2 linked regions of the Adhaeribacter arboris genome follow. The protein of the gene in region 2 binds, or shares a complex with, the protein of the main gene of each other region. Links are inferred from orthologs where the notes say so. Each region holds a gene or a part of one and is shown on either strand. Other genes may lie near its edges.

Region 1 (3,068 bases), 3.1 Mb from region 2 along the record:
CCCGGAACAAATACGGACTTACGGCTTGTTGCGTTAAGAATAGGTACCATTCGTTTATTCCGCTGAATACCTGGGTAAACCTTGGATTGTACCTATTCTTAAAATAATATCAACTATGCCCTTCGCCCGAATTCTGTCTTTTTTATTGCTGATTAACCTGGTGTTTACTTTTTCTACACATGCCGGTAATATGAGCAACCCTAAACCCGGTAAAGTTAAAAAAGCTACTATCCAGTGGCTTACCTTTGAAGAAGCCGTAGCTAAAAGCAAAAAAGAACCCCGTAAAATTTTTATTGACGTATACACCGACTGGTGCGGTTGGTGTAGAAAAATGGAAAAAAGTACCTTCACCGACCCAACGATTGCCGATTACGTGAATAAAAATTTTTATGCCGTACGTTTAGATGCCGAAGGAGAAACTCCCATCACGGTAAATGGCAAAATTTATAAATATAATGAGGCCAACCGTTCCCATGAGCTAGCCTTTGCTCTGCTGCAAGGACAATTAAGCTTTCCCACTACGGTGTACCTCGACGAAAATTTAAAAATGATTTCGCCGGTACCAGGCTACCTCGATGTAAAAACGTTTCGGAATATTATTACCTACTTTGGGGAAAACCATTACAAGAAAGTAACTTTCGCTCAATTTACGTCCGGACAAAAGCCAACCGGTAAATAACCAACAATCTAATCTCTAAATTGTCAACCGCATCCTATTTTTCTAATAAAGATACCATTGTAGCCGTAGCTACTGCTGCCGGAAGGGGAGCCATTGCTGTCATTCGTTTATCCGGACCGCAAGCCATTATAATTGCTCAATCCGTTTTCCGGGGCAAAGACTTACGCCAACAAGCTACTCACACCATACATTTTGGCACCATCCGCGATGGGGCCCGGTTAGTAGATGAAGTTTTAATTTCCTTGTTTTTAGCGCCTCACTCCTACACCAAAGAAAACGTGGTCGAAATTTCCTGTCATGGTTCCGACTATATCGTGCAGGAAATAATTAAGCTTTTACTAAAAAATGGTGCTCGCCTGGCCCAGGCCGGTGAATTTACCAAACGGGCTTTTTTAAACGGGCAGTTTGATTTAGCCCAGGCGGAAGCAGTAGCTGACTTGATTGCCGCCGACTCGGCGAAATCGCACGAAGTAGCTTTAAAACAAATGCGCGGCGGTTTTTCCGCCGAAATTAAAGCCCTTAGGGGGCAACTTATTCATTTTGCCTCTTTAATTGAGCTGGAACTGGATTTTGGCGAAGAAGACGTAGCGTTTGCCGATCGTTCGGCGCTTGAAAACCTGATTCACGAATTACAAAGGCTTATCCGTAACTTATTGCAATCTTTTGCTTTAGGCAATGTTATCAAGAACGGCGTCCCTACGGTTATTGTGGGCAAACCCAATGCCGGTAAATCTACTTTGCTCAACGTATTACTGAACGAAGAAAAAGCCATTGTTTCCGAAATACCAGGTACCACCCGGGATTTTATTGAAGATGAAATATCCCTTGAAGGCATTACCTTCCGGTTTATTGATACCGCCGGCCTGCGCGAAACTCAGGATAAAGTAGAAGCTATTGGGGTAGAACGCTCGCGCCAGAAAATAGAAGAAGCGGCTCTTATTATTTATTTGTTTGATGTTAATGAGCTATCCCCCGCGGAACTGGGTTCAGAACTACAAGCCTTAAATACTTCCGGCAAGCCCGTTTTAGCCGTAGCCAACAAAGTGGATTTGGCGCGTAATCTTGAACCAGCCGCTTACGAAACGGTAGTACCTGTGTTATATATTGCCGCCGCCGACAAAGTAGGTATTGAAACCCTTAAGCAAAAGTTAATTTCTACGGTAAACCAAGGTAACTTAAATACCGGTTCCAGCACCATTGTTACCAATCTTCGGCACTACGCCAGCTTAGAACAAACCAACCAAGCCCTCGATGCTGTTTTACAAGGCTTAGCTCAAGGTATCAGCGGTGATTTCCTAGCCGCCGATATCCGGCGCGCCTTATACGCCCTAGGTGAAATTACCGGTGAAATTACTACGGATGATTTGCTGGAAAATATTTTTAGTAAGTTTTGCATTGGAAAGTAATTTTGACATACAGGATAAAAAACTCCTGGATAATAATACCTGAATGAATCGTATTTCCTAAGTTGTCCTTTAAAAATAAAACATTGCTTTTTAAACACTTACATTTAATTACTTTATTTAATTGAACCATAGGTCAAAAAAGGACGAAAAAGAAATTTATAGGGTTCACTTAAATTTAACTTACATGTATACAACCACCATCGCCATTAATAATCCGGAAGTTTATATTAAAAGTCCGCATTTACTTAGAGAAGATGTACTTACCAGGCTTTGTGCGGAAGCGGAAGCTATTAATGGTACGAAACCAGGTAAAGATGAAATTGACATAATAAGCGGTTTCCCGGAACTCCTAAATAATGAATTATTACCATTTAAAGTAGAATGGGAGATTATACCGAAAGTATAACCTAGAAGAAAGCCCCTCCTTAAAAAGGAGGGGCTTTTTCATAAATTAATTGTGCCTTTAGTAGGGTGTTAAATACTTTATAAAAAGCTAATTTCTCCTTCTACTTTGGGAGTTTCTTCCCTTCTGCTTTTTATATCTGTTTTCTCTTAAATTAAATATTATTTCAACACTTCCTTGATTGTCCGCTTAGAGTAAGTGGTTGAAATTTAATCTTCGTCCTGAAGCAGTAACTGAAGCTCTAAGTATTCAGGAGTCATATTCAGTTCACTGACCACGTAAAACCCAACATTTCTTAGTAATTCTAATTCCACTTTGCTAAATCCAAAAATCTTATTAAACCTGGCTAAATCGACCAACATTCCTTTGGTTGGCGTATAAGGAAGGTAAAAAACAACCCCATTTACTTTTTTAAGAATGGAAAAGTGTAGCCCTTTATTTTCAAAATCATACAGGTAATTATCTACTGGTCCTTGTAATAAGTAAAATGCTACTTTCATTTTCTTAAATCGTACGTTTTAAAAGCAGGGTAGTATTTACTTTGCCGTTCTAGGTAATGGTAAGGTTGTAATCGGAGTTT
Region 2 (3,162 bases):
AGTAGAAGATGAAGGAAACGGATTCGATTCTGAATCCTTGACCGATCCAACTGCTCCAGAAAATTTAGAAAATCCTGGCGGTAGGGGAATATTTCTGATGAAGCATTTATGCGATGAGGTTAAGTTCACTAATGATGGACGCAATGTTCAATTGACATTTTACATTAATAATGCCTGATATATTTATTGAGTTTATATCCGAAGAAGTTGATTTTACTTTAAAGGATGTGGATAAAGTAAAAAGTTGGATCGATCAAGTTATTGTTGACCATCAATTTAGACTCGAAAACATAACGTATATATTTTGTTCTGACGAATACTTATACAACATCAATCAAACTTATTTAAATCATGATACCTTAACCGATATTATTACCTTTGACAATTCGGATGAGGAAGAAACACTAGAGAGTGATATTTTTATAAGTATTGATCGGGTAAAAGAAAACGCTTCTCAACTTAACATCTCGTTTACTGATGAACTACACCGTGTAATCATACACGGTGTTTTGCATTTAATGGGGTACGATGATAAAGAGGAAAGTAGTAAAGCAATAATGCGCCAAAAAGAAGATAAGTACTTATCTTTACGTGATTTTAGTTAACGCGGAATTTTAAGAGGTAAAAAGAGTGTTTCACGTGAAACACATTTAAGTAAATTAAGAATGTACACCGAAAATTACGATGTAATTGTAGTAGGAGCCGGTCATGCGGGTTGTGAAGCCGCCGCGGCGGCTGCGCGCATGGGGTCTAAAGTATTACTGGTAACCATGAACATGAACACTATTGCCCAAATGTCCTGCAACCCAGCTATGGGGGGAGTAGCTAAAGGCCAAATAGTGCGCGAGATAGATGCTTTAGGCGGACAAAGTGGTATTGTAACGGATAAAACCATGATCCAATTCCGAATGCTCAACCTATCAAAAGGACCAGCCATGTGGAGCCCACGCGCGCAAAGCGACCGCATGCGTTTTGCCGAAGAGTGGCGCTTAAACCTGGAACAAACTGCTAATATTGATTTTTGGCAGGAAATGGCGTCTACCATTATAGTAGAAAAAGGTAGAGCGGCAGGTATCCGGACAGCACTAGGCATAGAATTTAAATCGAAAGCTGTTATCTTGACTAACGGTACATTTCTAAATGGAGTCATCCACATAGGGGAGAAACAATTTGGTGGCGGCCGGGCGGCCGAAAGAGCGGCTACCGGAATTACCGAACAGTTACTTCAATTAGGTTTTGCAGCAGGCCGAATGAAAACCGGAACTCCTCCACGGGTAGACGGAAGGTCCTTAGATTACTCCCGAATGGAAGAACAAAAAGGAGATGAAAACCCTTCTAAATTTTCCTACACTAATACACAAGCTTTACAAAATCAGCGGAGCTGTTATATCACGTATACCAGTACCACAACGCACGAAATTTTAAAAACAGGCTTCGAAAAATCACCTATGTTCCAAGGGCGCATCCAAGGTTTAGGACCGCGCTATTGTCCATCCATCGAAGATAAAATTAATCGCTTTGCTGATAAAGATCGTCACCAAATTTTTGTGGAACCAGAAGGTTGGAGTACGGTAGAAATTTATGTCAATGGATTTTCCAGCTCCTTACCTGAGGACGTACAATTTAAAGCATTGCGCAGCATTGCCGGTTTCGAAAACGCCAAAATGTTTCGGCCAGGTTATGCCATCGAATATGATTACTTTCCGCCCACTCAGCTAAACTTAACCTTAGAAACAAAGCTGATTGAGAACTTATATTTCGCGGGACAAATAAATGGCACAACTGGTTACGAAGAAGCGGCCTGCCAGGGATTAATGGCGGGAATAAATGCGCATAACAAAATTAACGAGAAAGAACCATTTATTCTTAAACGCTCAGAAGCTTACATTGGGGTATTACTAGATGATTTAGTGAACAAAGGTACGGAAGAGCCTTACCGCATGTTTACTTCCCGCGCCGAACATCGCATTTTGCTGCGCCAAGATAATGCCGATATTCGCTTAACTAAAAAGGGTTACGAGTTAGGTTTAGCCGATGAGGAACGATTAAATAAAGTAAACCGGAAAATCAAAGAAACGAAAGAAATTATAGATTATCTAAATAATAAATCTATTGAGCCTAGCGAAATAAATGCTGTCCTGCTGGAGCTGAATTCTGCTCCGATAACAGAGAAAGCCAAAGCTGGTAGCTTGATTAAACGACCTAATGTTGACATAGCTACTATTGCAGCGGCATTGCCGGCAATAGAAACTTATTTGAGCAAATACTTACCCGATAGCATAGAGCAAGCTTCCATTGCGGTAAAATATGCTAGCTACATCGATAAGGAAAACTTAATGGCCAATAAAATGGAAGAACTGGAAAATTACGTAATTAATGAAAGACTTGACTACAAAAATATGCCCGCTTTATCAAAAGAGGCTCGTGAAAAACTGCTTAAAATAAATCCGGAAACAATTGGTCAGGCTTCTCGCATAAGCGGGGTATCGCCGGCAGATATTTCCGTTTTAATGGTGTATTTAGGTAAATAAATGAACTACGAACGTCTAGACCGCTGTCCCATTTGTAACAAAGAATTATTTAAAAATTTTTTAATTGTTAAAGATAATTCCGTCTCAAAAGAAAGTTTTGTTATAGTGCAATGCGAGAACTGCGGTTTTAAATTTACTAATCCACGACCGGACGAGAGTAGCATTGGAAATTACTATCAATCAGAAGAATACATATCTCATACGAATAAAGCTACCGGACTCACGAATAAAGCCTACAAAGTTGTCCGGACCTATACTATTAAACAAAAAGTAGATTTAATAAACCGTTTTTCTCCTAAAGATACTATCCTAGATTATGGCTGCGGAACCGGTAATTTTTTAGAGGCTTGTAAGAAAAATGGCTGGCTAGTTCAAGGCTACGAGCCTAATAATCTGGCTCGCACCCAAGCTGAAGAATTACTAAATCAAAAAATAGCTGGTGAAGCAAGTGCCCTAGAACAAATAGAAAATGAAAGTTTACAAGTAATAACTCTCTGGCATGTATTAGAGCACATTCATGCCTTAAACGAAACATTTAAGAAACTCACTCAATTAACAAAAAAAGGCGGCAATATTATAGTAGCCGTACCTAATGCAGATTCTCACGACGCACAGGTTTATAAAGAAAATT

Evidence for each region.
Region 1: the proteins of mnmG (region 2) and mnmE are in contact, whole or in part, in a solved structure (PDB 9HIP), measured with the Escherichia coli proteins. The link is inferred for Adhaeribacter arboris from one-to-one orthologs.

Annotation. Positions count from the first base shown.
Region 1 is NZ_PYFT01000001.1:1,337,265-1,340,332, forward strand. Bases 92-2,892 are described here. They hold mnmE (tRNA uridine-5-carboxymethylaminomethyl(34) synthesis GTPase MnmE), read left to right. Parts: upstream 92-699; coding sequence 700-2,085; downstream 2,086-2,892. Other genes in these bases: AHMF7605_RS05655 (thioredoxin family protein), read left to right, coding at 116-679; AHMF7605_RS05665 (hypothetical protein), read left to right, coding at 2,270-2,491; AHMF7605_RS05670 (hypothetical protein), read right to left, coding at 2,698-2,892. In the rest of the region: more of AHMF7605_RS05670, read right to left, coding at 2,893-2,988; AHMF7605_RS05675 (hypothetical protein), read right to left, coding at 3,067-3,068. UniProt on the Escherichia coli protein: Exhibits a very high intrinsic GTPase hydrolysis rate. Involved in the addition of a carboxymethylaminomethyl (cmnm) group at the wobble position (U34) of certain tRNAs, forming tRNA-cmnm(5)s(2)U34.
Region 2 is NZ_PYFT01000001.1:4,469,526-4,472,687, forward strand. What follows is about bases 204-3,098. They hold mnmG (tRNA uridine-5-carboxymethylaminomethyl(34) synthesis enzyme MnmG), read left to right. Parts: upstream 204-665; coding sequence 666-2,531; downstream 2,532-3,098. Other genes in these bases: ybeY (rRNA maturation RNase YbeY), read left to right, coding at 204-605; AHMF7605_RS18235 (class I SAM-dependent methyltransferase), read left to right, coding at 2,532-3,098. In the rest of the region: AHMF7605_RS18220 (ATP-binding protein), read left to right, coding at 1-178; more of ybeY, read left to right, coding at 171-203; more of AHMF7605_RS18235, read left to right, coding at 3,099-3,162. UniProt on the Escherichia coli protein: NAD-binding protein involved in the addition of a carboxymethylaminomethyl (cmnm) group at the wobble position (U34) of certain tRNAs, forming tRNA-cmnm(5)s(2)U34.